3 regions of the Paenibacillus sp. JJ1722 genome follow, and region 3 is predicted to be linked to each of the others. Evidence: a T-box and tRNA genes for the amino acid it is inferred to sense, from the RefSeq annotation. Region 3 holds a T-box; the other regions hold tRNA genes.
What was found. A T-box is a leader RNA that pairs with one kind of tRNA and senses whether it is charged. The one in region 3 lies ahead of argS (arginine--tRNA ligase), so its partner is inferred to be a tRNA-Arg.
Positions count from the first base shown of each region.

Region 1 (10,257 bases), 2.4 Mb from region 3:
TACAAAAGTATTACCTTCTGCCCAATGCTTGAACAAGTTGACCCAGTGTTGGGTTTCCTGGTCTGTCTCGATCACCCAATCTAAATCAGAGTAGGCGTACGTAAATTGTAATGCTTGCTGATAATCGCCTTGCGCTTCACAGACACTCGCACACAGTAAATCAGCATAGGTAATGTACACAAACATCGGGCGACTCAGCCTCTGTTCAGACTCCTCCCACTCTCGCTTTTTCTGTTGATGTTTCAAAGAATATTGGATCTCCGCTTTGGCTCTCATTTTTCGAGCAGTTGCATCGAGCTTGTCCCATTCACGCAGAGAACGATACACATTCGCCAAATCTTTTAACGCATCAAGTTGATCTATTTCATTCAGACGTTCGACAAAGGGTTCAAATCGTGTAGCCGCCTTGAGATTTCGGATCTGATTGTTCCCCACCTGAATGGTAAACAGACGATACTGACAGATAGCCAAGCGTTCAGAGTGCTGGTACTTCTCGCCTTCCGCAATCCCTTCGTAGAGCAACAATGCAGCATTGTGTTGACCTTGTGCGAATAATTTTTCTGCTGCATCAAATAACTTTGGGGAATATAGAAGATTGTCCATAATATGTCCCACTACAAGCTGGATAGCATCCAACTTGTCCAGTTCCGCACAGCGAAACAACAACGGCTCAATTCGCCTCCAATCCGGGGAGCGCTCAATGATGTAGTTATCTATGTATAGTTCGTAAAAAAAACCCTCTGGTAGTCCCATAGCCCAAGTGATTCGATCTAGCTGATGTATCGCGACAGGACGATGCTTGGCAATCCAATTATTAAGTGTTCTTTGATGAACACCTGAATGTTCGGCAAATTGTGCCAGCGTCAAATTATTTTCCCCTAAATAATCCTCTAACTTCGCCAAAATCGTAGGTGTATGTCCCAAGTCATAACCACCCTTCATACAAAAAATCCAAATTTTATACTTTCACCTCAAATTATTCACCAATTATTAACATGTGTCAACATTTTTCTTCCATTATTCCTACTATATAAACTTGAATATGGTAATTAATAACCACTAACAAGAAGTCCCTTTTGGAATCAGGTGGTCGCTCGCTCTACTAATTTGAATTCCAGATGATGTATCGTTTCATCCAGCCCTTCAAGGGCATTGCAAATCATAATAAACGCATTCTCCGCTTGCTTGTCTATCGGGTAATGAATCGTTGTTAAATCAAGCAAATGCGATATTTCGGTGTTATCAAAGCCTACTACTGCAAAATCCCTTGGTACAGAAACACCGAGTCTCCGTGCTTCAGTCAAAAGACCTGCTGCCAAATAATCAGTAGAACAGGCAAAGGCATCTGGTCTATCTGTTTGTTCTCGTTCTGCCCACCAATGAGCTATTTGTTCACCAGCTTCTATTGAATTTAAATCATAAAAATGCGGGAAGGCCTCAGCATCCAAATCATATTTTTCGCAAAAGTCATGATAAGCTCGAATGCGTTCTTTTGTGTTCAACCCCCGCATGTTGCCGTACACATTCACAATTTTCCGATATCCTCGGGCGTACAAATGTTCCAACGCCAGCGTATAGCCCTGATACTGATCCATAAATACAGACGGGATTGCCTCAATGTTTACACGCTGCCAGGTCACAATCGGACCATATTTTGTATAATGCTCAATCACACTCCACTCATTAACACGAATCATACAGACCAAGGCGTCCAGTTGCTTTCTCCGCAACATTTCCAGCGCTTCAAGTTCTCGCCCCTTCTCCCCATTCGTAATAAACAGCGCTATATTAAAGCCATGCTCCTGAGCATACATTGTAAATCCACGCACAAATAAACCCAATGAATCATTAAAAGAAAGTGAAATAATCCCTATGAGCTTGGTCATGCCTTTTTTTAAAGATACCGCATTTAGATTAGGAACATAATCCAGTCGGTCTATGACCTCCTGCACACGCTGTCTTGTCGGTTCACTTACATACGGATGGTTGTTAATGACACGGGACACCGTAGCCGAGGATACACCTGCCAGCTTTGCAATTTCATGAATATTCGCCATTTTTCTCACCTCGTTCTTCCTATTTTAGCATGTTCGTGTTTAGCATGTTCGTAGTGCCCGCCCTATAATTGTCACCTTCCCAAAATAAGTTTTTTAAAAGCGCTTGACCTGTAATGCATTACAGGGATTACAGTGAATTTGTGCTTAAGAAAGCGGTTAAAAAAACATACTTAGGAGGCACTAACCATGAAAAAAGGCATAAAGATTGCAACCATTGGCGGAGGTTCCAGTTATACACCAGAATTAGTAGAAGGCTTCATCAAACGTTATGCAGAGCTTCCCATTCGGGAATTGTGGCTGGTAGATATTGAGGCAGGACGTGAAAAACTGGAGATTGTAGGTGCCATGGCCAAACGGATGGTGAAGGCCGCAGGCATTGATTGTGAGGTACATTTGACACTGGATCGTCGGGAAGCGTTGAAGGACGCCGATTTTGTAACGACCCAATTTCGGGTAGGCTTGCTGGAAGCCCGGATTAAGGATGAAAGTATTCCGTTAAAACATGGCATGATCGGTCAGGAGACCAATGGTGCCGGCGGAATGTTCAAAGCGTTTCGCACCATACCCGTTATCCTCAATATCGTCGAAGATATGAAAGAACTGTGTCCGAATGCATGGTTGATCAATTTTACCAACCCTGCGGGTATGGTCACCGAAGCTGTGCTTCGTTATGGTCAGTGGGATAAAGTCATCGGATTATGTAATGTTCCAATCGGCGCGATCAAGAGTGCATCAGCTGTGCTGGACAAACCGGAAGAAGAGCTGTTCTTTAAATTTGCAGGGATTAACCACCTTCATTGGCACAAAGTTTATGACAAAACAGGGGCCGAATTAACAGAGCAAGTCATTGAAGGACTGTACGCTCCTGGCGCAAAACCGGAGAAGGTCGTTGAAAATATTAGAAACATGCGCTTCCTGTATGATCAAGTTCGTCAATTGAAAATGCTGCCTTGTCCTTACCATCGGTATTACTATATGACGGATAACATGCTCAAGGAAGAATTAGAGGAAGCCAAAAACGAAGGAACTCGGGGCCAAGTCGTCAAACGTCTGGAAGAAAGTCTGTTTGAATTGTATAAAGATCCGAATCTGGATTACAAACCAGAGGAACTATCCAAACGCGGCGGTGCGCATTACAGCGATGCAGCCTGTGAGATCATTAATTCCATTTATAACAACAAAGGCACATTGATGGTGGTTAGTACACGTAACAATGGTGCGATTGATGATGTTCCTTATGATAGCGCCATCGAAGTGACCAGTGTCATTCGCGCCCATGGCGCCGAACCTGTCAACTTTGGCAAATTCCCACCTGCACAGCGGGGCTTGCTGCAAGTAATGAAGGCAATGGAAGAGCTGACGATTGAAGCGGCGGTCACCGGTGACTATGCAACCGCACTGCAAGCCTTCACCCTGAATCCGCTCGTACCAAGCGGGGACATTGCTCAAACCGTACTGGATGAATTGCTAGAAGCACACAAAGAGCATCTACCTCAATTCTTTGCTCATAAGGAGAAGGCGACGGTATAAATTTATAAAACAGATTGTTCATGCTGGACGTATGAAAAAACGGTCGTCTCCCTCATTTCGGTTGGGATCACGGCCGTTTATAATGACATTAACTTTTAAACTTCAAACTTAGTCATCTTAGATATTGTTTCATGGTATCCTTCTAATACATCATTTATGATATCTTTTACACTCTTAATCTCAGTTATTAGTGGTACTATTTGTCCTACCATAACAGCGCCCTTCTCTTCAACGTCGCCTTCCAGCATCGCCTTTTTCAAAGAACTTTCAGCAACTTCTTTTAGTTTTACTGCTGCTTCTTTTTTGCTGTAATTGTTTTCAATTTCCGTCATTTCCTCTGAAAGCTTGTTCTTCAATTGTCTGCATGGCTCATCAGTAGAATATCCTGTTATCACAGTCTCCATGTCACCAGCTTTTAACATGGCATCTTTTACATTTGCATGTACTACTGTTTCCTCTGCGCACATAAAAATGGTTCCCATTTCAATGCCTTCAGCACCAAGAGCGATAGCTGCTGCCATTCCTCTTCCATCTGCAATACCGCCAGAGGCTATCACTGGTACAGATAAGCAGTTCGCTGCTTGTGGAACAAGAACCGTTGTTGCTTCATAAGTAGTATGTCCGCCACCTTCCCAGCCTTTTACAATAACTGCATCAGCCCCCGCTTTCTCCGCAGTCATTGCATCTTGAATTGTACTTGCTTTTACGATTACTTTTATTCCTAATTCATGCCATATAGAAAAGTATTTTCGGGATAACTCAAAATCAAGTCCCACTAGCGTATCTGCATAAATTACTGGTGGTTTTTCCTCCGAAGCAACTTTAGTTACATGATCTAATAATTCAGAGTTCATAATTACATTGATTCCAAACGGTTTACTCGTAAGATTTCTTGTAGCAATAATCTGGTCCCTAATAAAATCTAAAGGAGCAAATCCTACTCCTAATACACCAAGACCTCCACTTTCAGAAACTGCTGCAACTAATGGTGCTGTTGAAACCCAAGCCATAGGTCCTTGAATAATTGGTTTTTCAATTCCTAAAACTTTACATAAACGATTGTTAGACATAAAAGATTCTCCTTTTCATATTGAACAAAATGGATACCATTTATACAAATATTCTTTTATATTAAGATTATAATAAAGAAAAAAGATTCAGAATATCAGTAAGGCTTACCCTGAATGTTGCTTAAACAACAGTTCTGATAGCTTTTGTTGTTTTTAATATGTAGAATTAGTGAATTGGAGTGTGAACATATTGAATGAGATAACAGACTTACGTGTTGTGAAAACACTTGAAAATATAAAACATGGGTTTGCTAAATGTATTAGTCAAAAAAACTTTTCATCTATTTCCGTAAAAGATATTACTACAACTGCAAGAATTAATCGTTCTACATTCTACAAATATTATGAAGATAAATATCAGCTAAGAGAATCATTGGTAAAATCAACATTAGAAGAACTTTCAAACAATATTAATCTAGCATCTTTTAATCTGGAGAATAATGACATCGAATCCTTGAATGCTTTAAGAAAACAACTCCAATTTATGTATGATCATAAAGATTGGTACCTTATATTGTGGAATAAAAATATGGAGTTATATGTCTATGAAGATATGACACGCATATTTGAAAGGAGAACCGGGGAATGTCTTCGTGAAAATAGCAATGGAACAGAAATTACGAAGAAGGAACTTTCAGAAAAGCAGGAGTTATTAACTCGTTTGTTTGCAGCATCTGCAATGACAACGGTTAAATGGTGGTATGAATATTCACCAAATATGACTCCAAAGGATGTGGCAAATATTATTATGGATAATATCAAATTTGGAATGCATCATACCTTTTTTCAAGCTCCATGAACATGGAATACCCTCTCCATTAGCTTCACCGGATAAAATCCACCATGTGCGCAGGTAGCGCAGCGCTTTGGCAGCACTGAAAAACAAAAAAGCTTCCTACATGTAGGAAGCTTTTTGCTATACGTCCCAGGAGGGATTCGAACCCCCGACCGACGGCTTAGAAGGCCGTTGCTCTATCCAGCTGAGCTACTGGGACAAGATAGTGATCAATAAAACCTTATGTATTCAGCGCATTGATTATTATATCACATTTCGGGCAACTGTCAAAAGCATTTTTTTATGATATAGGGAAGCTGGCTGCAAAAGGAATCATTTGGACGCTAACGGGGTATTATGTACAAAGAACCATGCATAAAGGAGGGGTTAATCCGTGAGAGGTCTTTTGTCGTCACTTTGTTATTTCAGCATTTTCTTCGCACCTTTTCTAGTACCTGTCATTGTGTGGATTGCAGTACGGGACGAATATGTTCAGGGACATGCAAAAAAGGCTATTTTATCGCATATTTTCCCCATTATTGCGGCAATTCCGCTAGTGTATTTTATTATTACGGCGAATCATGCAGGTTCAGTGATCGGGTTTGTACTGCTATTCGTAGTGGTCTATCTCGGGGTTTTTGTTTATAACATCTACAAAGGGATTATGACGCTGCGTGAAGCGGCTTAGTTCAAAAAGAAGCCTCCTGCATACCGCAAATTTGGCGGGATACGGAGGCTTCTTTAGGGTCATTTTTGATGAGTTGCTGTTGCTATTTAGTTCAATGGCTGCTTATTTATTCCCAAAGCGTTTAGGACTTTTCCGTACTTCATGTCTTACGTTTTTCTCCAGCACTTCTTCCGCGAACTCATTGTTATGAATATAACTGCTGCCTTTGTTTTTCTTATACTTCGCTTTGCCGTCTATGATTTCCCCCTCCTTTCACGCTGATCCGGCGATGGCGCCGGAGCCCAAATCAACAAAAGCCGAGGCATAGCACACCATATCCTCATGCCCCGAACTCCTTGGCGAACTCTGTACTGAGCTGCCCATAGGAGAGCAATTCTTTTTTAAACTTCTCTCGCTCCTCACCAGCAGTAATGTGTGTAGAGTCGGTAAAAGCCTTGTCTGTCACTTCCTCAAATGCCGAATGCAGATTATTGTCGTACCAATCCAGCTCCAGATCGGCGTCATTGCGGATGATCCGTACCATGTCATAGTCATGCTGACCATCCGTCTGATCCTTGGCCGTGATATAGACCAGCAATTCCGGGTCATCTGCGGCACCGGGCCGCACCTCTACCTCAGCACAGCGCACTCCGTCAAGTTCAGTGAAGCGGCGTATTTTGGCATCCTTGATGTAGTACATGGTCTCCCTCCTTCCTTGCGAGTAGACGGGTTTCCCCATCTGTAGTTTTCGGAACGGACAGACATTTTATGCTTCTTTTCGGCATATATACTGATGAACTGGGGATTTAGTTTTTGATTCATTCCAACACTGGATGAACACGACAAAGAGAGGATGAACAGACATGTGCGGAATTACAGGTTTCATACAGTGGAACGGAGACTTAATGCATCAATCTGAGCTGCTGCTGAATATGACACAAACGCTCTCCGATCGCGGACCGGATGCTGCGGGTACCTGGATATCCAACCCGTGTGCCTTCGGACACCGAAGACTGAGCGTAATGGACCCGGAAAATGGCGCTCAGCCCATGATCCGGCAGCTGGAGGATATCACTTATACGATTGTATATAACGGGGAAATATATAACGCGCCTGAGCTGAAAAAAGAGCTGCAACAGCGCGGGCATTTTTTCCGTACACAATGCGACACGGAGGTGCTGCTCGAATCCTATATCGAATGGGGCCCCGAATGTGTAGATCGGTTAAACGGCATTTTTGCGTTTGCGGTCTGGGATAGCGAGCGGGAGCAGGTATTTCTGGCACGGGATCGGCTGGGAGTGAAGCCGTTATTTTATAGCCAAACCGAAGAAGTATTCGTATTTGGCTCAGAACCCAAAGCACTGCTTCAGCATCCAGCAGTAGAAGCAGCAGTGGACGCAGAGGGATTGGCCGAAATTTTTATCATTGGGCCTGCACGTACCCCCGGACACGGCGTCTATTCGTCCATGAAGGAGCTACGTCCCGGGCATACGCTAACCTACACCCGCGACGGCGTGCGCATTCAAGCCTACTGGAAGTTGGAAAGCATTGCGCATGAGGATAACACCGAAGAAACGGCGCTCAAGGTACGAGAACTGTTGCTGGATACGGTGGAGCGGCAGCTCATTTCGGATGTTCCAGTGTGCACCTTATTGTCTGGCGGGCTGGATTCAAGCGCTCTATCCGCATTAGCTGTCGATTATTACAACCGTACCGGGCAAGGACAAGTTCATACGTATTCGGTGGATTATGTGGATAACGACAAGCATTTTAAAGCCCATGCGTTTCAACCCGGAGCCGATGCCCCCTGGATTCAGCGGATGGTGGATGAATTAGGGACAAATCATCACTGGATTGAATTCGATACGCCAGAAGTCGTAGCAGCTCTGAACAACTCCACACTAACGCGGGATTTACCCGGCATGGCGGACGTGGATTCGTCGCTGTATCTCTTTTGCCGGGAGATTAAAAAAGGAGCCACGGTCGCTATTTCCGGCGAGGCTGCGGATGAAGTTTTTGGCGGATATCCTTGGTTCCACCGGGAGGATATGCTGAATTCGGGTACATTCCCGTGGGCAGTTGCACCCGATATGAGAGCCAGTCTGTTGTCTCCCGAGGTACGGGACTGGATCAAGCCGCTGGAGTATTTGAACGATCGCTACTCAGACGCGGTAGGAGAAGTGCCGAAGCTACCGGGGGAAACAGGAAAAGCTGCGCAAATGCGCGTCATGTCCTATTTGAACATCACCCGCTTTATGCCTACTCTACTGGATCGTAAGGATCGGATGAGTATGGGAGCGGGACTCGAAGTGCGGGTGCCATATTGCGATCATCGACTGGTACAATATGTATGGAACATTCCGTGGAGTATCAAGATGACAGGCGGACGTGAAAAAGGTATTTTGCGCAAGGCGCTGGAGGGCGTATTGCCGGATGATGTGCTGTATCGCAAAAAAAGCCCATATCCCAAAACGCATAACCCTTCCTATCTTGAGGCTGTGAAAAAGCAGGCGTTGCAGCTGCTGGATGATTCCTCTTCCCCACTGCTCAAGCTGATCGATGCGCAAAAGGTACGCGATATTGCCGCCTCACCGGAGGCATCCACCAATCTGCCTTGGTTTGGTCAGCTGATGTCGGGTCCCCAGTTGTTTGCCTACTTGGCTCAAGTGGATAACTGGTTGCGCACTTACAAGGTAGCAATTCGATAAGCTACACTGAATGCTGGAGCAATAGAGCTTCTAAGCGGCAGCGGCAATTTTTCGCTGTGTACTATATGGGGAACAGAAGGTACCAAAAAGGCTATCCGCAGCTCATGACTGACGGATAGCCTTTTTTTTCGTTATGTGAATGGGGGGATGATTTCTCCCCTGTTACCAAGCTATGCCTGTGGATTACCCAGCTTTGTTGCCAAATCACGCAGAGCTATCCCTCGGTGACTGATAGCCTGCTTTTGTTCCAACGTCAGCTCGGCCATTGTCTTTTCAAACTCTGGCAAATAAAACAGCGGATCATACCCAAACCCGCCGCTGCCGGCGGTTTCAGTAGTAATCCAGCCTTCCACGGAGCCTGTCGATTCCAACGTCTCGCCAGTCTGCGGATTATATAGAATCAAGGTACAGACGAATTGAGCCGGGCTTAGCAAAGGCTGTCCCGTATCATCACCCAGCTGCTTCGATTCCAGAACGTCGAGCAGCTTAATATTGTTTTCGTGATCGCTGGCACCTTCTCCAGCATAACGGGCAGAGTATACCCCCGGCGCACCGTCCAGCAAGTCCACGCAGAGGCCGGAATCATCGGCCAGCACGGGCAATCCGAGCACATCTCCAACCGCTTTAGCTTTTTTCAGTGCATTTTCGGCAAAGGTTTTGCCATCTTCAACGACATCAGGAATGTCGGGATAATCGTACATGCTTCTGACTTCCTTGCCAAACGGCGCAAAGGCATGCGCAAATTCCCGCACCTTTCCTTTATTTTTCGTAGCGACAATGACGACCGGGCCATCCAGCCGCATTAGGCGCCAGCTCCTGTACGTCCAGCACCGATCTTATCAGCAATCGGTCCAAGCACTTCTTTTTGGCGCTCAATCATTTGCAGAATCCCTTGTTCGCCCAAGCTAAGCAGTTGATCCAATTCGTTACGGTCAAATGGGCTTTCTTCACCTGTACCTTGCAGCTCAACATATTTTCCGCTGCCAGTCATGACAAGATTCATGTCCACTTTGGCCTTGGAATCCTCTTCATAGTTCAGATCCAGCAATGCTTTTTCACCAACAACCCCTACGCTGACGGAAGCCAGGAAATCGGTAATTGGAAAAACAGGCAGCTTGTGCTGGGTGGCAATTTTATTGACCGCAATCGCCAACGCTACGAAAGAACCGGTAATTGAGGTTGTGCGTGTTCCGCCGTCCGCCTGAATGACGTCACAATCCAACGTAATCGTCCGTTCACCAAGCGCCTGCAAATTGACCACCGAACGCAACGCTCTTCCAATCAGACGCTGAATTTCCATGGTACGGCCTGTCAGCTTGCCACGCGCAGCTTCACGCTGATTACGGCTATGAGTCGCACGCGGAAGCATGGAATACTCTGCGGTTACCCAGCCTTTTCCTTGTCCCTTCATAAAGGGTGGTACGCGTTCTTCTACAGTAGCCGTGCAAAT
Region 1 is NZ_CP182500.1:4,721,918-4,732,174, forward strand. Features, by position in the region: gene ACM1ND_RS20910 (helix-turn-helix domain-containing protein) at 1-924, opposite strand, end outside; gene ACM1ND_RS20915 (LacI family DNA-binding transcriptional regulator) at 1,083-2,057, opposite strand; gene ACM1ND_RS20920 (6-phospho-beta-glucosidase) at 2,244-3,587, shown strand; gene ACM1ND_RS20925 (nitronate monooxygenase) at 3,683-4,657, opposite strand; gene ACM1ND_RS20930 (TetR family transcriptional regulator) at 4,848-5,456, shown strand; tRNA gene ACM1ND_RS20935 (tRNA-Arg) at 5,579-5,652, opposite strand; gene ACM1ND_RS20940 (DUF4870 domain-containing protein) at 5,827-6,120, shown strand; gene ACM1ND_RS20945 (hypothetical protein) at 6,440-6,799, opposite strand; gene asnB (asparagine synthase (glutamine-hydrolyzing)) at 6,963-8,807, shown strand; gene ACM1ND_RS20955 (XTP/dITP diphosphatase) at 8,978-9,610, opposite strand; gene rph (ribonuclease PH) at 9,610-10,257, opposite strand, start outside.
Region 1: it encodes a tRNA-Arg, which carries the amino acid that the T-box ahead of argS (arginine--tRNA ligase) is inferred to sense. The anticodon was not compared.

Region 2 (10,257 bases), 2.2 Mb from region 3:
AGAAGCTCAAAGGCTACACTGCCAACCATACACTTTCCGTCAAATACCGCGATTTGGATAAAATCGGTCAGTTGTTGGATGAGGCGACCAAGTCCGGAGCCAATAACGTAGATAATGTACGTTTTTCCGTGGAAAATCCTTCGACTTATGAAGAAGAAGCCATTACTAAGGCATTGGGAAGCGCACAATCTAAAGCCAGTGCTGTAGCTAAGGCAGCCAAACGCGGGTTAGGTGCTCTTGTGAGTGTGACGGTAGATGGCGGAGAAGCACAAATCTTTACACAACGTGAAAATGCCATGTCAAAATCGCTCTTGGACGTAGCAGGTGGCGGGACAGAGATACAATCGGGGCAAGTAACAGTGAAAGTTCAGGTGTCGGCTCAATACGAAATGAACTAATATAGATCATCAAACGAAGCCACAAGCGGCCAGCATCATGTGCAGGCTGGCTTGCTGGCTTTTTTTGTATACCGAAACCTTTTTGTAATGAGTCTGTCATAGCTAAGAGTTATTAGGTGTACATATTGAAATCGGAGAGTGTACAGATTGTAAACTACATACAATAGGGTATAGATATAATAATAAAAGTAGTTATCACACATAGACAATACAGATCATTAACAGGAGGAATATTTAATATGAGTAAGCATGCAAAAAAATGGGGTTCAGCACTGCTGGCGGCAGGGATTTTCGCAGGAGTCACAGCTGTTCCCGTTTCCTATATCCAGGCAGCATCGACGAAACAGCAGCAAGCGACAACACAGCAACCAGGAATCACCATCCAATGGAATGGTAAAACGTTGCCCGCTAAAGGTGTCCAAGTGAACGGGAGTACAATGATTCCGGTGGCCGCACTGCGCGACAGCTTGGGGATTCCAGTAAGCTATGATGCGAAAACAGCGACATATACCGTAGGTAGCGGGTACAATAAACTTTACATTATGGCTTCTTCCTCGGATGCCTACGTCAACGTCAATGGAATCAATACACGTAGTATGGATGCCAAACAGATCGCTGGGAAGCTATATATTCCTATGAGTTTGCTGAAAGACTATCTGGGCATAGATGCTCAATGGAATGCAGCTCAGAAAACAGTAACGCTGAGTAAAAGCCAGCTAAATCCGATTACAATTGCGTCTCAAACACTTCCAGCTTCGAGTAGTGCGAAGGTGTCCTACAAAATTAAGTACCCGCAAATCAGCGGTAGCCAGCTGAATTCTGAGGCTCAACAGGCCATTAACAATGTGCTTAAAAAGCATGCAGAAGGTATATTGGCAGCAGGCAAAAAGATGATGGCTGAGGGAGAGGCTACAACAGAAAGACCGTATGAGTTCGGAAATGATTTTGTGATTGCCTATAACAAAGATGGTATTCTGAGTGTGATTATGCAGGACTACTCGTATACGGGTGGCGCGCATGGCATGACGGCACGTAAAGGATATACGTTCTCGCTCGCTGATGGTAAACTGCTGCAATTGTCTGACGTATTGAAGGCAAATCCGAACTACAAAAAGTTTCTCAATGCTGATTTGAAGAAAAAAATCGATGCACTTCAGGCTGGCGAAGGATTCGGCAAATTTAAAGAGCTGGCGGCAGATCAGAATTTTTATGTGACTAACAGTGGAGTAACAATCGTGTTTGATTTGTATGATTATGCGCCATACGCGTATGGAATTCCTGAGTTCACCTACTCGTTCGGTCAACTGCTGCCTCAAGGTGGAAAGCCTTTTGCGGGACAGAATGAATAGTAGAAATAAATAAGTCCAATTGTCTATAACCTAAAAAACAATAAAGCAAAAAAGCTGCCTACCGGATAAGGACATCCGGAGCAGCTTTTTCATTTACCAGTTATCGAAAGAGGTAAATTTCTTCTCTTATACACCTTCTGGAGAGGAGCTAGTTAGCACTTTATCAATAATACCGTATTCCTTGGCATCATCAGCAGACATGAAGTAGTCACGGTCTGTATCTTTTTCAATGCGCTCCAGTGGTTGGCCTGTGCGATCTGCGAGAATGCGGTTCAGTTTATCACGCATTTTCAGAATGCGGCGTGCGCGGATTTCGATATCCGTTGCCTGACCTTGTGCACCACCCAGGGGTTGGTGAATCATAATTTCACTGTTTGGCAAAGCGAAACGTTTACCTTTGGCGCCTGCATTCAGCAAAAACGCGCCCATGGAAGCCGCCATACCTACGCAAATCGTAGATACGTCAGGTTTAATGTATTGCATCGTATCGAAAATGGCCATACCAGCTGTAATGGAACCGCCAGGGCTGTTAATATACAAGTGAATATCTTTTTCAGGATCTTCGGCAGCCAAAAACAGCATTTGCGCAATTATAGAGTTGGCTACAACGTCATTGACGTCCGAGCCTAACAAAATAATGCGATCCTTTAACAGTCTGGAATAAATGTCATAGGCGCGTTCGCCGCGGTTACTTTGTTCTACTACCATAGGAACATAGCTCACGTCAAAAAACCTCCCTTAAATATCGTTAGTGGATTTGGTGGACATGCCGATTACACGTCCCTTATTTATAAACTGTTACCGTAATAACCACATGATAAACAATTTCAAACAAAAAGTCAAAGAAAGTCAAACTAATGATTAAAAAAAAGAGCCCTCAGCGCTCTTATTGGTTAAAACATTATATAGAAGCATCTAAGCGTTCATTTAAAATGGCGCGCCCGCGAGGAATCGAACCTCGATCTCAGGCTCCGGAGGCCTACGTCATATCCGTTGGACCACGGGCGCATAGTTGATTCAATGCAAACAACTAACTAATTAAACAGTTAATTGGAAACAAAGATGATTATATGATATACAGCAGTGAATTGCAAGCTTTTATTAAATGCGCATATTCAGATAAATGGTTGAGAAATATAGGTTCAGATAGACTTGCATATGGAGCAAATATTGGTTAAGATATACGTGGGACTTAAAAAGTTATCCCGGGACGTTTTGAGACCAGTTAGAGATAGAGCATTAGAGACAGAACTTAGAAGTGTGCGGGAGTGGAAAGCATGCGAAAGATATTAGAAATACAGAAGCAGCTTCTGCCCGACCTCATGGATGTTTTGAAAAAAAGGTACACGATCCTGCATCAGATTATGCTGTCCGATGTTGTTGGACGCAGAACACTGGCAGCTTCACTGAACATGACTGAGCGCGTGTTGCGCGCCGAAACCGATCTTCTTAAAGCTCAGGGGCTAATTGAGATTGAGAGTGTAGGCATGAAGGTGAGCAAAGCAGGACTGGATCTGCTGGAACAGCTGGAGCCGATTGCGAACAACTTGTTCGGCCTGTCCCAATTGGAGGACCAGATTCGTCAAGCCTATGGTTTGAGGAAGGTGGTTGTCGTTCCAGGGGATTCGGATGCTTCTCCGTTAACAAAGCAGGAGCTGGGGCGCGCTGGAGCAAAAGCGTTGCTGAGTGTTATGGACGACGAGGATGTGGTCGCTGTAACAGGTGGCACGACAATTGCCGACGTGGCGGAACAACTGGCACTACCTTCTAATGGCCCACTTAAGGGTGGGTGGTTTGTACCGGCACGCGGGGGTTTGGGAGAAAGCATGGAAATGCAGGCCAACACAATTGCTTCCACAATGGCTCGCAAGGTAGGCGCTCAATACCGTCTGCTCCATGTACCGGATTTGCTCAGCAATCATGCTTACAACTCCTTGCTTGAAGATACGAACATTCAGGATATATTGAACCTGATTCGCGAGAGTCGTATCATCATTCACGGGATAGGCAACGCCATAGCGATGGCACATAGACGTAAACTTGATCCCGAAACCTTTGCCCAGATCAGCAGTGAAGGAGCGGTAGCTGAATCGTTTGGTTATTACTTTAACGAAGATGGCGTCGTTGTTCACAGAATGCTGACGCTTGGACTCCGATTGGAGGACATTAGGCGTACCGATACGGTTCTAGGTGTAGCTGGAGGCAAAAACAAGGCGGCCGCTATTCATGCGGTACTGCGTTTCGGGCAAGAGGACATTCTAGTCACCGACGAAGGCGCTGCTGTTGAGATTGTAAGTCGTTATTTAAATGATTAATATAGGATTTATGAATATTGTTGTCTTGACGGGCTTTCGGGTCTGTCTTGAATATATAAAACTAAACTAAACGAACTTTGGGAGGAACTCACTCATGACAGTTAAAGTTGGTATTAACGGTTTCGGACGTATTGGACGCCTTGCTTTCCGCCGGATTCAAAATGTGGAAGGTATTGAAGTAGTAGCAATCAATGACTTGACAGATTCCAAAATGTTGGCACATTTGTTGAAATATGATACAACACAAGGTAATTTCCAAGGACAAGTAGAAGTACATGACGGCTTCTTCAAAGTAAACGGTAAAGAAGTTAAAGTTTTGGCTAACCGCAACCCTGAAGAACTGCCTTGGGGAGACCTGGGTGTAGACATCGTTCTGGAATGTACAGGTTTCTTCACAACTAAAGAAGCTGCTGAGAAACATTTGAAAGGCGGCGCTAAAAAAGTTGTTATCTCCGCTCCAGCTACTGGCGACATGAAAACTGTCGTTTACAACGTAAACCATGAAATTCTGGACGGAACTGAAACTGTAATCTCCGGTGCTTCTTGCACAACAAACTGCCTGGCTCCTATGGCTAAAACACTGCAAGATAAATTTGGTATCGTTGAAGGCTTGATGACTACAATTCATGCTTACACTGGCGACCAAAACACTTTGGATGCTCCACATGCTAAAGGAGACTTCCGTCGTGCTCGTGCAGCAGCTGAAAACATCATTCCTAACACAACTGGTGCTGCTAAAGCAATCGGTTTGGTTATCCCTGAGTTGAAAGGTAAATTGGATGGCGCGGCTCAACGTGTTCCAGTACCTACAGGTTCCCTGACTGAGCTGGTAACAGTTCTGGAGAAAAACGTAACTGCTGAAGAAATCAACGCTGCGATGAAAGAAGCTTCCGATCCTGAAACTTATGGATACACTGAAGATCAAATCGTTTCTTCCGACATCAAAGGTCTTACTTTCGGTTCTTTGTTTGATGCAACTCAAACTAAAGTTCTGACTGTTGGCGACAAACAACTGGTGAAAACTGTAGCTTGGTATGACAATGAAATGTCTTACACTGCACAATTGATCCGCACGTTGGAATACTTCGCAAAACTGGCTAAATAAGAACAGTCTTATTGAGCAACATCATAGAGCGGAAACAGGTTATTGTTTCCGCTCTTTATATATCAAATGTGCCTTGAATTCCTGATTCGTAAAATTATAAGGGTGCGGAGGAATATGGAGATGAACAAAAAGAGCGTACGTGATATAGAACTGAATGGAAAACGGGTGTTTGTTCGTGTAGATTTTAACGTTCCGGTTGAGGACGGTAAAATTACGGATGACAAGCGTATTCGTGAAACCTTGCCAACCATTAACTACCTGATTGAAAAAGGTGCAAAAGTTATTTTGGCGAGTCACTTTGGACGTCCAAAAGGTCAGGTTGTTGAATCCATGCGTCTGACTCCTGTTGGCGTACGTTTGTCTGAGCTGCTGAAAAAACCAGTAGTTAAAGTGGACGAATCGGTAGGCGAAGCTGTTAAAGCGAAAGTGGCTGAACTGCAAAACGGCGACGTGCTGTTGCTTGAAAATGTACGTTTCTATGCAGGAGAAGAAAAGAATGATCCTGAATTGGCGAAGCAATTTGCTGAATTGGCAGACGTTTTCGTGAATGACGCATTTGGTGCAGCACACCGTGCTCATGCTTCCACAGAAGGTATCGCGCATCTTCTTCCGGCTGTTTCCGGCCTGCTGATGGAGAAAGAATTGTCTGTAATCGGTAAAGCTCTTTCAAACCCAGATCGTCCTTTTACAGCCATTATCGGCGGTTCCAAGGTAAAAGACAAAATCGACGTGATTGACAACCTGCTGAACATTGCAGATAACGTAATCATTGGCGGTGGTTTGGCTTATACATTCTTCAAAGCTCAAGGTCATGAAGTGGGTCAATCTCTACTGGATGAATCCAAACTGGACGTAGCTCTTGGATTTATCGAAAAAGCGAAGAAGCTCGGCAAAAACTTCTACCTTCCGGTTGATATTGTTGTATCTGACGATTTCAGCGCTACGGCGAACACAAACATTGTGGATATCGACGGCATTCCTGCAGATTGGGAAGGCGTGGACATCGGACCGAAAACACGTAAAATCTATGCAGATGTGATCAAAAACTCCAAATTGGTTGTTTGGAATGGACCAATGGGCGTATTTGAAATCGAACCTTTCGCTGGTGGTACTCGTGAAGTAGCGGAAGCTTGCGCAACAACTGAAGCATACACCATCATTGGTGGCGGTGATTCAGCGGCTGCGGCTGAAAAATTCCACTTGGCTGACAAAATGGATCATATCTCCACTGGCGGCGGCGCATCTCTGGAATTTATGGAAGGCAAAGCACTTCCGGGTGTTGTTGCACTTAACGATAAATAATCAAACGCACTATGCGTGAATAAAGCTTTAGGGCACCTAATAGTTAGGAGTTGAAACCATTGAGAACACCGATTATCGCGGGTAACTGGAAGATGTTTAAAACCGTACCAGAAGCTAAAACTTTCATCGAGGAGATCAAAGGCAAAGCAGAGGTTGCAGGAGTGGAAAGCGTGATTTGCGCACCATTTACGAATCTTCCTGCTCTGGTTGAAGCAGTAAAAGGCACGTCTATTAAAATTGGCGCACAAAACCTGCACTTTGCAGAAGATGGCGCATTTACAGGTGAAATTAGCGGTGGAATGCTAAAAGATCTGGGCGTAGACTACGTTGTAATCGGACACTCCGAGCGTCGTGAATATTTTAATGAAACAGACGAAACGGTGAACAAAAAGGTTCATGCAGCATTCCGTCATGACCTGACTCCAATCGTATGTGTAGGCGAAAAGCTGGAAGATCGTGAAGCTGGACAAACCAAAGAGGTTGTAAAAGTGCAAACTGTAGCAGCTTTTGCTGGTTTGGCTAAGGATCAGGCTGCACAAGTAGTTGTTGCTTATGAGCCAATCTGGGCCATTGGAACAGGCAAATCCTCCACTTCGCAGGATGCGAATGAAGTGATTTCCTATATCCGTAGTCTGATTAAAGAGCTGTATGATGAAAATACAGCAAATGCTGTACGTATTCAGTATGGTGGCAGTGTAAAACCTGAAAATGTTACTGAGTACCTGGGTCAAAGCGATATCGACGGCGCGCTTGTGGGCGGTGCCAGTCTTCAACCGGCGTCGTACATCGCGCTTGTTGAGGGGGCGAAGTAAGATGACAGCACCAAAACCGGTAGCTTTAATTATTATGGACGGGTTCGGATTGCGTGACACCGTAGAAGGTAATGCGGTTGCGCAGGCCAACAAACCGAATTACGACCGGTATTTACAACAGTATCCTCATACAACGCTGACGGCTTCTGGCGAAGCAGTGGGTCTGCCTGAAGGACAAATGGGTAACTCCGAAGTAGGTCACTTGAACATCGGCGCAGGCCGAATTGTATATCAAGACTTGACTCGTATTTCGAAGTCCATTCGTGACGGTGAGTTCTACGACAATGAAACACTGGTTAAAGCAGTGCAACATGCTAAGAAGAACAACACGAAACTTCACCTGTACGGACTGTTGTCTGACGGTGGCGTGCATAGCCATATCAGCCATCTGTTCGCTATGCTGGACTTGGCGAAAAAAGAAGGCTTAACTGAAGTGTACATTCATGCTTTCATGGATGGACGCGACGTTATGCCTGACAGCGGCGTAGGCTTCATGCAGCAACTGATCGCCAAAATTCAAGAAGTGGGCGTAGGCAAAATTGCGACTGTACAAGGACGCTATTATGCTATGGACCGCGACAAACGTTGGGAACGTGTGGAGAAATCTTACCGTGCAATCGTATACGGAGAAGGCCCTCAATACACAGATCCAATGGAAGCATTGAAAGAATCGTATGAAAAATCAGTGTTCGACGAATTTGTGGAGCCAACGGTTATTGTGAAGGCTGACGGAAGTCCTGTAGGGCTGGTCGAAAGCAATGACTCTGTTATCTTCCTCAATTTCCGTCCTGACCGTGCGATTCAACTGTCTCAGGTATTTACAAACGCGGACTTCCGTGGTTTTGACCGTGGCCCGAAATTGCCTAAAGATTTGCACTTTGTTTGCCTGACGTTGTTCAGCGAAACGGTTGAAGGCTTTGTAGCTTACGAACCGAAAAACCTGGATAACACGTTTGGTGAAGTGTTGGTTCAAAACAACAAAAAGCAATTGCGTATTGCTGAGACTGAAAAATATCCGCACGTTACTTTCTTTTTCAGTGGCGGACGTGATGTGGAGCTTCCTGGCGAAACTCGTATTTTGATCAACTCGCCTAAAGTGGCTACATATGACTTGCAGCCGGAAATGAGTGCGTATGAAGTAGCGGATGCTGCTGTTAAGGAAATCGAAGCCGACAAGCATGATGCGATTATCCTGAACTTTGCCAATCCGGATATGGTTGGACACTCCGGTATGCTGGAGCCAACGATTAAGGCGGTAGAGACGACGGATGAATGTGTTGGACGTGTTGTAGATGCGGTTAAAGCCAAAGGCGGCGTGGTTATTATCATTGCTGACCATGGTAACGCGGATATGGAAATTGATGAGCAGGGACGTCCGTTCACAGCTCACACAACTAATCCGGTTCCGTTCATTTTGACTGACGAAAATATCGTTTTGCGTGAGCATGGAATACTGGCTGACGTAGCTCCAACGCTTCTGGATTTGATGCAACTTCCGCAACCTGCGGAAATGACAGGAAAATCTATGATTGCATCCCGCAAGTAAGCTTGATTTAATAAGTATAGGCTTGACCAATAAATCATGATTCACAAAGGAGATTAAGTACAAATGACTATTATTTCTGACGTGTACGCTCGCGAAGTCCTCGACTCCCGTGGTAACCCAACGGTTGAAGTTGAAGTATATCTGGAATCCGGTGCTATCGGTAGTGCTATCGTTCCTTCCGGTGCCTCCACAGGCGCTCACGAAGCTGTAGAGCTTCGTGATAACGATAAATCCCGTTACCTGGGTAAAGGCGTTCTGCAAGCTGTTAAAAACGTGAACGAAATTATTGCTCCTGAAGTAATCGGCTTGGATGCTGTGAACCAAGTAGAAATCGACACGCTGATGATCAAATTGGATGGTACACATAACAAAGGTAAATTGGGTGCAAACGCAATTCTGGCTGTATCCATGGCTGTAGCTCGCGCTGCTGCTGAAGCTCTGGGCTTGCCACTGTACACTTACCTGGGCGGATTCAATGCTAAACAATTGCCAGTGCCAATGATGAACATCGTTAACGGTGGCGCTCATGCCGACAATAACGTTGACGTACAAGAGTTCATGGTTCTGCCTGTAGGCGCTCCTACATTCAAAGAAGCTCTGCGTGTAGGCGCAGAAATCTTCCACAACCTGAAATCCGTACTGAACTCCAAAGGTTTGAACACAGCTGTTGGTGATGAAGGTGGTTTTGCTCCTAACTTCAAATCTAACGAAGAAGCTCTGTCCACTATTATCGAAGCGATCGAAAAAGCTGGTTACAAACCAGGCGTTGACGTATTCCTCGGTATGGACGTTGCCTCCACTGAGTTCTTCAAAGATGGAAAATACACTTTGGAAGGCGAAGGCAAATCCTTCACTTCTGCTGAGTTCGTTGACCTGCTTGCTTCTTGGGTTGATAAATACCCAATCATCACTATTGAAGATGGTTGCTCCGAAGATGACTGGGAAGGTTGGAAATTGCTCACTGAAAAATTGGGCAACAAAATCCAATTGGTTGGTGACGACCTGTTCGTAACAAACACAGAGCGTCTGGCTAAAGGTATCGATGAAAACATCGGTAACTCCATCCTGATCAAAGTAAACCAAATCGGTACGCTGACTGAAACTTTCGATGCTATCGAATTGGCTAAACGCGCAGGATACACAGCTGTTATCTCTCACCGTTCCGGTGAATCCGAAGACAGCACAATCGCTGATATCGCTGTTGCAACAAATGCAGGCCAAATTAAAACAGGTGCTCCTTCCCGTACTGACCGTATTGCGAAGTACAACCAATTGCTCCGCATTGAGGATCAACTGGGTGAACTGGCTCAATACCACGGCCTGAAATCTTTCTACAACCTGAAAAAATAATATTGCGCAAAAATGCTGATGGCGCCTCTGACTCATGGTTCATGATCACGAAGTCTGAACGCTCAAAGCTTTTACGCATT
Region 2 is NZ_CP182500.1:154,737-164,993, forward strand. Features, by position in the region: gene ACM1ND_RS00670 (SIMPL domain-containing protein) at 1-398, shown strand, start outside; gene ACM1ND_RS00675 (PdaC/SigV domain-containing protein) at 638-1,747, shown strand; gene clpP (ATP-dependent Clp endopeptidase proteolytic subunit ClpP) at 1,874-2,470, opposite strand; tRNA gene ACM1ND_RS00685 (tRNA-Arg) at 2,681-2,755, opposite strand; gene ACM1ND_RS00690 (sugar-binding transcriptional regulator) at 3,025-4,062, shown strand; gene gap (type I glyceraldehyde-3-phosphate dehydrogenase) at 4,157-5,167, shown strand; gene ACM1ND_RS00700 (phosphoglycerate kinase) at 5,288-6,469, shown strand; gene tpiA (triose-phosphate isomerase) at 6,529-7,281, shown strand; gene gpmI (2,3-bisphosphoglycerate-independent phosphoglycerate mutase) at 7,283-8,827, shown strand; gene eno (phosphopyruvate hydratase) at 8,891-10,177, shown strand.
Region 2: it encodes a tRNA-Arg, which carries the amino acid that the T-box ahead of argS (arginine--tRNA ligase) is inferred to sense. The anticodon was not compared.

Region 3 (10,257 bases):
GTGATTGTAGCAGCCCGCCATATTCATTTCCATACATCTGATGCAGCTAAATGGGACATTAAGGACAAGCAGTTGCTGAAAGTACGTGTCGGCGGCGAACGTGGCCTTGTATTTGAAAATGTTCTTGCACGTGTGTCCGATTCTTTTGCTTTGGATATGCACATTGATACAGATGAAGCGAACGGAGCCGGTGTGAAAAACGGTGACAACGCTGAAATCGTAGACTAATATACACGTATTTAAATGCCGGAAGGCTTAAAGAGTCCGATTCTTGCAAAAGAATCGGGCTTTTTACATACTATATAATTCACAAATACTTCACTAATGTACAAAAAGAACATGAGTTCACATTGCACTCAATGGTATCTGCGGCTGATCTATGGCGATGGCCTATAAATCATGCTATAATTTAGTGTAATGCCTTTTTTAAAGGTTTTTTAGAACTAAAATAAATTTACCAAGCCTAAAGATACAGTAAAATCACAAATTAGCTCGTGAAATAGATGGTGTAAGGAGTGACTAAGGAATGGAAAAGAAAACAAAAGATTACTCCAAATATTTTGATTTCTCGGATGCGAAGATTATTTCTGAAGATGAGCATAGCAAAAAGATCCGTATTCGCGGACGTGAAATCAACATTATGGCGGAGCCGAACCATAGAAAAGAAAAGCAACGCGGTAAAGAGGATGTACAGGTATTATATGATAACGCAGTCCCGGATGAGCTAAAGCATATCGGTGAGGGAAAGCATTATATCGTATACACATTCGGTTGCCAAATGAACGAGCATGATTCCGAAACCATAAAAGGCTTGCTGGAGCAAATGGGCTACCAGGCAACCGAGGATCGGAAGGAAGCAGACATCATTTTACTGAACACTTGTGCTATCCGTGAAAATGCGGAGGATAAAGTGTTTGGCGAGCTGGGTCACCTCAAGCATCTCAAAACAGAAAAGCCAGGACTGCTGCTCGGCGTGTGTGGCTGCATGTCACAAGAAGAGAATGTCGTTAACCGGATTATGCAAAAACACGGTTTTGTCGATATGATTTTTGGTACCCACAATATTCATCGTCTGCCTCAGCTCGTCAAGGAAGCACTCTTTAGCAAAGAAATGGTGGTCGAAGTGTGGTCTAAGGAAGGCGACATTATCGAAAACCTGCCGAAGAAGCGCGAGGGTATGCGGGCTTGGGTGAACATTATGTACGGTTGTGATAAATTTTGCACCTATTGCATTGTTCCCTTTACACGTGGTAAGGAAAGAAGCCGCCGTCCAGAGGATGTTATCGCTGAAGTACGGGATTTGGCACGTCAAGGCTTTAAAGAAATCACCTTACTGGGGCAAAATGTTAACGCTTATGGCAAGGATTTGAAAGATTTGAATTACAGATTCGGGGATCTGATGGATGATATGCGCAAAATTAATATCCCGCGTGTACGTTTTACGACATCACATCCACGTGATTTTGATGACCATTTGGTTGAAGTGCTTGGTAAGGGTGGCAATTTGGTGGAGCATATCCATCTGCCTGTTCAATCCGGTAATACGGATATATTGAAGAAAATGAACCGAAAATATACCCGTGAGCGTGTTCTGGAACTGGCTGCGAAGATTAAAACAGCTGTTCCGCATGTTTCTCTGACAACAGATATCATCGTAGGTTTCCCGGGCGAAACAGACGAGCAGTTTGAAGATACTCTATCTTTGGTGCGCGAGGTCGGCTATGACTTTGCCTACACATTTATTTATTCACCACGTGAAGGTACGCCAGCTGCTTCGATGGAAGATAATGTGCCTATGTCGGTTAAAAAAGAGCGTCTCCGGCGTCTGAACATTGCTGTGAACCAAAACAGCCTTCGCTTTAATAGTCGATTGCGTGGCGAAGTGGTTGAAGTGCTGGTGGAAGGCGAGAGCAAAAATGACAGCAAAGTGCTTGCCGGTCGGACCCGTTCCAATAAGCTTGTACATTTTGAGGGTTCTAAGGACCTGATTGGTTCCTTTGTTCAAGTGAAAATTACGGAACCTATGACCTTTTACATCAAAGGTGATCTGGTTGAAACGGCTGTAGCAGTTAACGGATAAAAGAATATTCTAGCGGGTTGCATGCGGTCTGAGTAAAGGGCTGTGTGCAAGCCGTCTAAGTGAGAAAAGGAGCGATGGACAATGACAGAGGAGCGGTTGCAACAAACAGAACTTCAATCGGCGGCGCGCCAGCATGATCATTTGGTCAATCGCGAAATGATATTGGCAAAAGCCAAAGAATTGGCAGGTATTTTGGGTAGCAGTGAGGAAGTACAGGTATTCCGAAAAGCAGAAGAAAAGATTCAGGATCATGGGCGCATCCAGCAACTGATTGCAACGATGAAAAAGAAGCAAAAGGAAATTGTAGCATTTGAATCCTTGAAGAATCAAAAAATGATTGCCAAAATAGAGGCCGAACTTCAGGAGCTACAGGAAGAGCTTGACGGTATTCCAATTGTAACGGAGTTTCAGCAGAGTCAGGTGGAAATTAATGAGCTACTGCAAATGGTGATTATGGCGATCCGTGATACCGTTGCTGAGAAGGTAAACGTAGAAGAGGGAAAAAGCACTTCCTCGTCGAATTGCAGTGATTAGAATGAAATCTATGGTGTGGAGGCGTAGCTTCCACGCCTTTTTTTCGAAAGCATTTTGCCAACGTATATGGTTATAGGACTTCAAGAGAAATGGGACAACATAGAAGGGATGGAAGCAAGGGAATGGATAAGTTGGGTAAGATGCTAGAGGGAGAGAATAATACTTTTTGGGAGTATTTAGGGTGTGAACTGATTGCAGCTGATGCAAACGAGGTACAGATCGCTTTGGAGGCCAAACAAGAGCATACCAATGTGATGGGTATTGTCCATGGGGGTGTACTTACTTCATTGATGGATCAGGCGATGGGGATGGTCAGTATGGCTTCACGAAATATGGATCCATGTGTAACGACGAACCTGAATGTTCATTTCTTGTCACCCATGAGGCAAGGACGACTGGAGGTTAGGGCGCGAATTCTTCATCAAGGAGGTCGCACGATAACCACTGAGGCGGAAGTAAGAGATAGTGAAGGCACACTCGGTTCTACATCTACAGCAACCTTCCGAGTATTACGTACACAAGCAAGTGATTCAGGCAAGGCCTGACACTTGACAAAAAAAATTAGTATGTCATAATGAATTTATCAAAACGATATAATATGGTGATGCCAATGGATAGCAATCGTATAAACGAAGAGGCGCAAAAGGCGTCGTACAACATTAAGAAATACCGTACCCCGGATGGAGCTCCGGCGGATATCGTTATGTTTACCTTAACGAAGCGGGAGCGCAAGACGGTAACAAAGACATTGCCGATTCGTGAGCTGAAAGTGATGCTCATCAAGCGCCGCAGTTGGCCTTTTGCAGGACGCTGGGCGTTGCCTGGAGGGTTTTGTCAGGAAGATGAATCCATGTATGGAGCTGCCAAGCGGGAGCTGTTAGAGGAAACGGGTGTGGACGGCGGGCATCTGGAGTATTTGGGTGTATATAGTGGACCGGGACGTGATCCGCGCGGGTGGATCATATCGCATGCGTTTTTTGCGCTAGTAGAAGAATGGATGTTGGAACAGCGTCAGGCGGCCGATGATGCTTCCGAGGTTGGGCTATTCACGATCCGCGAAGCGTTGGAGGAATTGGAGCTTGCATTCGATCACCGGGATATCATTGTAGATGCTTATCGCAAAATTCAGTTGCAGATGCTTCAGACGACGATAGCCAAGCAGTTTTTACCGCTACATTTTACACTGGGTGAATTATATCAGGTGATTCAGAGTGTCGTACCGGATTTCGAAGAGCCAAACTTTATTCGCAAAATAACATCGACTCGTAGCAGGCAGGGAATACTGGAAGAGGTGCGTGATGAGAATGGCAAACCGCTCAGTTCCAACCAGTATTCACAAAGACCGGCACAGTTGTACCGTTTTAGTGACAGAGTACCGCGTTTATCTATCTACACGTAACGCCTAATGTAATAGGTTACGCATAGAACGTACAATATCACTTTGAGGATAAGGAGCTGACCGTACGATGCAGGCACTAATTGTTATTGATTACACGAAAGATTTTGTGGACGGTAGTTTGCCTGTAGGACAACCTGCGATTGAGTTGGATGAACGGATCGCAGCAATTACGCAGGCATATGTGGATCAAGGGGACTTTGTTGTCATGGCTGTGGATTTGCATGAGGAGAACGACCTTTATCATCCGGAGAGCAAGCTGTTTCCTCCACATAATATACGTGGAACCAACGGACGACATTTGTATGGCAAGCTTCGTAGCCTTTATGAGCAACAAAGTGATCTTATCTACTGGTTGGATAAAACACGGTACAGTGCTTTTGCGGGCACAGATCTGGAGCTCAGGCTGCGTGAACGTGGTGTTCTGGAAGTTCATCTAATTGGTGTGTGTACAGATATATGTGTGCTGCATACGGCTGTAGATGCTTATAACAAAGGTTTTGCTATTACTGTATACAAGGACGCTGTGGCGAGCTTTAATCAAGCTGGACATGATTGGGCTTTGGGTCATTTTGAGGGAAGTCTTGGAGCTGCGGTACGGTCGGCTGAGGATACGGTTTTACGTCAGAAGAAGTAAAATAACTTAACGATTGTGCACCAATGTCCGATAACAAAATGGAGCCGGATATTGCTGAATCTGGGCAGATGAGGCGGTACGCTGCCACAAACCTGGGGACAGTCAGAGAGGATGATTACGATGCAGTCAACGAGCCTCGCATTACATACAGATAAATATCAGATTAATATGATGTACGCCCATTGGGTGAACGGAAGTCATCAGCGTAAAGCTGTGTTCGAGGCGTATTTCCGTAAACTCCCTTTTGGTAATGGATACGCCGTGTTCGCTGGTCTGGAACGCATTGTGAATTATATTGCAAATTTGCGGTTTACAGAAGAGGACATTCGCTATCTGTCTGAACAGGAGGAGAATTACGATCCCATGTTCATGGAGGCGCTGCGCCAGTTTAAGTTTGGTGGAACAGTCCATTCGATGAAAGAAGGGGCACTTGTTTTTCCAAACGAGCCTCTGGTACGTGTCGAAGGAACGATTATGGAAACGCAGCTTGTCGAGACGGCATTACTGAATTTTATGAACTATCAGACACTCATTGCGACAAAGGCATCGCGCATCAAGCAGGTGGCAAGTGACGATACACTGCTCGAATTTGGAACACGGCGTGCGCAGGAAGCAGATGCGGCGATTTGGGGAGCACGAGCAGCTTATGTGGCAGGTTTTGACGCGACTTCTAATATGCTGGCAGGCGAGCACTTTGGAATCCCGACGAAGGGAACACATGCCCATTCATGGGTGCAGACCTTTATGACGGAGCAGGAGGCGTTTGACGTGTATGCGAAGGTTTTACCAGACCAGGTTACACTGTTGGTAGACACCTTTGACACGCTGGAAAGTGGTGTTCCTCATGCGATTCGGACAGCAAAAATGCTGGAGAGTCAGGGCAAGCGTATGAATGCAATCCGTCTGGATAGCGGTGACTTGGCTTATCTATCCATTCAGGCGCGGGAAATGCTCGATGCTGAAGGCTTAGATTACGTACAAATCGTAGCTTCCAATGATTTGGACGAAAATACGATTTTTAACCTGAAAGCCCAAGGGGCACGTATTGATGTATGGGGTGTAGGAACACAGCTTATTACGGCTTCAGATCAACCTTCGCTTGGCGGGGTGTACAAGCTGGTTGAGCGTGAAGTGGATGGCGAAATGTTGCCGACGATTAAGATCTCGGGTAACCCAGAAAAAGTATCCACACCAGGCAAGAAGGATGTATATCGCATTGTGGATAAGAAAAAAGGGAGAGCTGTGGCCGATTATATTTCTTTCCCGGATGAAGAGCGTCCGCGTAATGGTAAGCGCCTGAAGCTGTTTAACCCTTTGCATCCGTATATGAAGAAGTATGTAGAAAATTATGAAGCCGTACCAATGCTTGAGCCTATTTTTATAAATGGACAGAAGGTATATGAGCTTCCTGAGCTGGATGAAATTCGTGCCTACCATACTTCACAGTTGAAACTGTTTTGGCCAGAATATTTGCGGAAGCTGAACCCTGAAATTTATCGTGTAAATCTGAGCGAGAAGGTATGGGAGCTGAAGCAAAAGCTGATCGATAGCTATATGCAGCCCGAAGTTGAAGAAAAAGAATAGTTGGAAGAGGCACCTCATGAATGTATGGGGTGCCTTTTTGTGTCGCGGCATGTAGGAAATAGGAGCTTATTTATAAATTTCTCTCATCACATGTCGTAGCTCAGGGACAATAATGCGTTCCATTGCCAAACGAACGGCTCCGCGTGAGCCAGGCATAGAAAATACAGCTGTCTGGCCCACAGTGCCAGCTACAGCCCGGCTTAATATAGCTGCTGAACCAATGTCCTCAGCAAAGCTTAAATAACGGAAGATTTCTCCAAAGCCAGGTAGTTCCTTATCCAGTAGAGAGGAGACGGCTTCATATGTAGTATCACGTGGAGAAATACCAGTGCCGCCTGTCAAAAGTACAGCCTCGATTTCATTCTGTGCCGCTGCTTCGGATACTAACTGCTGAATACCTTCGTAGTCGTCCTTGACAATGACATATCGAACAACCTTATATCCATTGGTTTCTAGTAGATCCATGAGCAGTCGTCCCCCAGTATCTGTTTCCACGGTGCGGGTGTCCGAGACAGTCACGACCATGCAATTAACCTGTTGCGGGGATTCCTGTCGATGCTCCTCTACAGAAGACATATTCATTGAAATGCTCACTCCTTGATCGGTGGTTAGACATACACTTTTTACAATAGAGCAATGACTGAGTGTATGCAAGTCAGAAACAGGGGCTAAAAATCCATGTGATTAATATCCTTGCACTTGCACACTGGAATATAGTACACTTCCTTACATAAGTCGGGATTACTTTGTTTTTATTTTATTGAAAGCGCGCACATCAAATGATTAATCTCAAGGGTCAGCGGGTAATAGTACAGCAGGGTCAACAACTGGGAGGTAATGTAATATGAATCATTCATACCAACAATGCGTGGATGCTTGCCTGGAATGTATGAACGCTTGCAATGTATGTTACGTAGCGAGTTTGAAGGAATATGATTTAGCTATGCTGCGTGAATGTATTCGAGTGAGTAGGGAATGTGCAGAAATATGCGGATTTGCTGCTCAAATGCTGCAGCGTGGAACGGATTTTGCCGAGCAAATCTGTGAGCTGTGCGCCAAGGCCTGTGAGGTATGTGCTGCTGAATGCAGCAAGCATTCCCATGATCACTGCAAGCATTGTGCAGAAGCCTGCCGTCGTTGCGTTCAGGCGTGCCGCCAGTTGGTGGCAGTGTAATTACATATATGGAACTAGTGCCTGAAGAGGAAATAATAGGTTGCTTTCTACTGAATAGGTTTGTATAATGATTGGAATTAACGTCATGGAACGGGAGAGTAGCAGCGGAGCCGTATCATTACAGCGAGCCGGAAGAGGTGTAAGCCGGTATGAGGTCCGATGTGAAGCGCACCCGGGAGACGGTTGATCCAACGAGCAGAATTTCTAGTAGATCAGCCCGGCAGACACCGTTATTAGTCATTGGAGTGAAATCGCGATTTGTGTAAGTTAGCTTTAGCTGCACAACCGATTTACGAAGAGTGGTACCGCGGGGATATTGAAGTTCTCGTCTCTTGAATTATTTCAAGAGGCGGGGGCTTTTTTTGTTAGATTCTATAAAAAGAAGGAGAGAGATCATGTTGATGAGGATTGCTGCTCAAGCGATATTGGCCCATACGGGCTTGGAGGAGAAAGAAATTTTATCTTTATTTGAGGTGCCTCCGCAGCCTGAATGGGGAGATGTGGCGTTTCCCTGTTTTGTGCTGGCCAAAAAGTTTCGAAAGTCTCCACAGCACATTGCACTGGAATTGGCGGAGCTAGTGAATCATGAAGAAGGTTTAACTGCTTCAGCATCGGGTGCCTATGTAAATATAACATTGGATCGATCTGTTCATATTCCACTTATGCTTGCTGAATTGAGCAAGGCCGATTTCCTCAGGCCCAATATCGGGCACGGACAGCGGGTAGTTATTGATATGTCCTCGCCCAATATTGCCAAACCGTTTGGTATCGGTCATCTTCGCTCTACTGTTATCGGTGCTGCCTTGTATCGTATTCTTGGTGAAACCGGATATGTTCCAATTAGTGTGAATCATCTTGGGGATTGGGGAACACAGTTTGGCAAGCAAATTGCGGCCTATAAAAGATGGGGAAATGAGGAGCAGCTACAACATGATCCGATTGGTGAATCGCTGAAGCTATATGTTCGTTTTCATCAGGAGGCCGAGCATAATCCGACTTTGGAGGATGAAGGCCGCGAGTGGTTCCGACGTTTGGAGCATGGGGATGCTGAGGCTCAACAACTATGGGAGTTTTTTGTTGAAGTTAGTCTGGGTGAATTTGATCGTATGTACCAGCGTCTGAACATTACATTTGACCATGTGCTGGGAGAAAGTTTTTACAATGATAAGATGCAGGCAGTTGTTGCTCAATTAAGAGCAAAAGGATTGCTGGAGGAAAGTGATGGTGCGCTCGTGGTTCGTCTGGAAGACGAGGAACTGCCTCCGTGTCTTATTCTAAAAAAGGATGGGACCACCATTTATCCGACACGTGATCTGGCAACAGCGATTTATCGTCATGAAGTGATGAAGGCTGATCGGTTGCTGTACGTCGTTGGTGGAGAACAGAAGTTGCATTTTCAGCAGGTGTTTGCGGTGCTGAAGCATGCAGGGGAGGCTTGGGCGGAGCAATGTGAGCATGTGCCGTTTGGATTAATGCGGTTTGCGGGTAAGAAAATGTCCACAAGACGCGGAAAAGTTGTCAAACTGGAGGAGGTGCTGGATGAAGCTATAGCGCGTGCTCAAGCCATCATTACTCAGAAGAACCCCGATTTGCAGGAACAACAGGCAGTAGCTGAGGACGTTGGTATCGGGGCGATTATTTTTGGTGATTTAAAAAACAACCGGCTGAATGAAGTGGATTTTTCGTTGGAGGAGGCGCTGACCTTTGAAGGCGAGACCGGGCCTTATGTGCAGTATACTCATGCGCGCATTCGCAGCCTTCTGGAGAAAGCTCACGCTCGCGTCGATGTTGATAATACCAATTCTAGCGACAACGCCCTTGTCCAAGATAGCCATTCTCGTGATTTGAATGACGTATCGGATGGAATGTTGGGTGACACAGGTTGGGCGCTGCTTAAGCAGTTGGATCGCTATCACGGACAACTGATACGTGCGGTTCGCCAACTGGAGCCTTCGGTAATTGCGAGATTTGCATTGGATACGGCCCAGGCGTTTAACCGTTTTTACGCCAAGGAAAGGATTGTCGATGGTGGACAGTGGCGTATTCAGTTGGCGGAACAAACTGCCGATATTCTGGCATGCGCGCTGCAACTTCTTGGTCTGAAAGCACCGAATCGGATGTAAGCAAAGCGAACAAAGGGGAGCGAGTTTTTGCTGGCGGGATGACTGCTACCCAGACCTGGATATTCCAAAGGAATACTGTAAAAAAATAAATCGGTTACAGGCACTTTTGGGTATGTATAAAGATTGTGAGCAGAAAAGAGTTAGACGGGTACACTAAACGCAGGTATTCCACTGTTTTGCAACCAATTTGTGCATATTTGAAACATTTGATGCTTTTATTGCGTCGGTAAGTGTAGAAGCAAAGTAAACATGGAGGTGTATCTCATGAAAAAGAACAAAAGCGTGACAGCTGCCCTGCTTGTCATCTGCTCATTGGCAGTAGCTACGTCGGCCTCTGCTTTTCGTGATATAAAGGGAACTGAACAGGAGAAGATCGTAAACTCACTTCAGGACAAAGGAATTATTCAAGGAATAACCAAGGATAAATTTGCACCGGATCAAACGCTCACGTATGCACAAGGAGTACACTTGGTTGTTCGTGCAATGGATCTTCAGGTAATGCCTGATTTCACAACGGGTTCCTTTGCAAACATTCCGGCTTCTGCATGGTATGCCCAGTCCTATCGGATTGCAGCCCAACACCAAATCCCTTTGTCACCAGATATTGATCCAAGCACCCGTATGACAAGAGAACAATTTGCGAATATTCTGTATAAAGCAGTGAGTGCAACGGGTGAATATCCAACTGTCCGTATGTTAATTAATGTAGCGGATGGCAAAAAACTAGAC
Region 3 is NZ_CP182500.1:2,332,686-2,342,942, forward strand. Features, by position in the region: gene pduL (phosphate propanoyltransferase) at 1-228, shown strand, start outside; gene miaB (tRNA (N6-isopentenyl adenosine(37)-C2)-methylthiotransferase MiaB) at 527-2,080, shown strand; gene ACM1ND_RS10625 (RicAFT regulatory complex protein RicA family protein) at 2,162-2,614, shown strand; gene ACM1ND_RS10630 (PaaI family thioesterase) at 2,737-3,159, shown strand; gene ACM1ND_RS10635 (NUDIX domain-containing protein) at 3,225-4,013, shown strand; gene ACM1ND_RS10640 (cysteine hydrolase family protein) at 4,081-4,647, shown strand; gene ACM1ND_RS10645 (nicotinate phosphoribosyltransferase) at 4,768-6,231, shown strand; gene ACM1ND_RS10650 (MogA/MoaB family molybdenum cofactor biosynthesis protein) at 6,298-6,813, opposite strand; gene ACM1ND_RS10655 (four-helix bundle copper-binding protein) at 7,076-7,405, shown strand; T-box leader at 7,483-7,741, shown strand; gene argS (arginine--tRNA ligase) at 7,801-9,528, shown strand; gene ACM1ND_RS10665 (S-layer homology domain-containing protein) at 9,793-10,257, shown strand, end outside.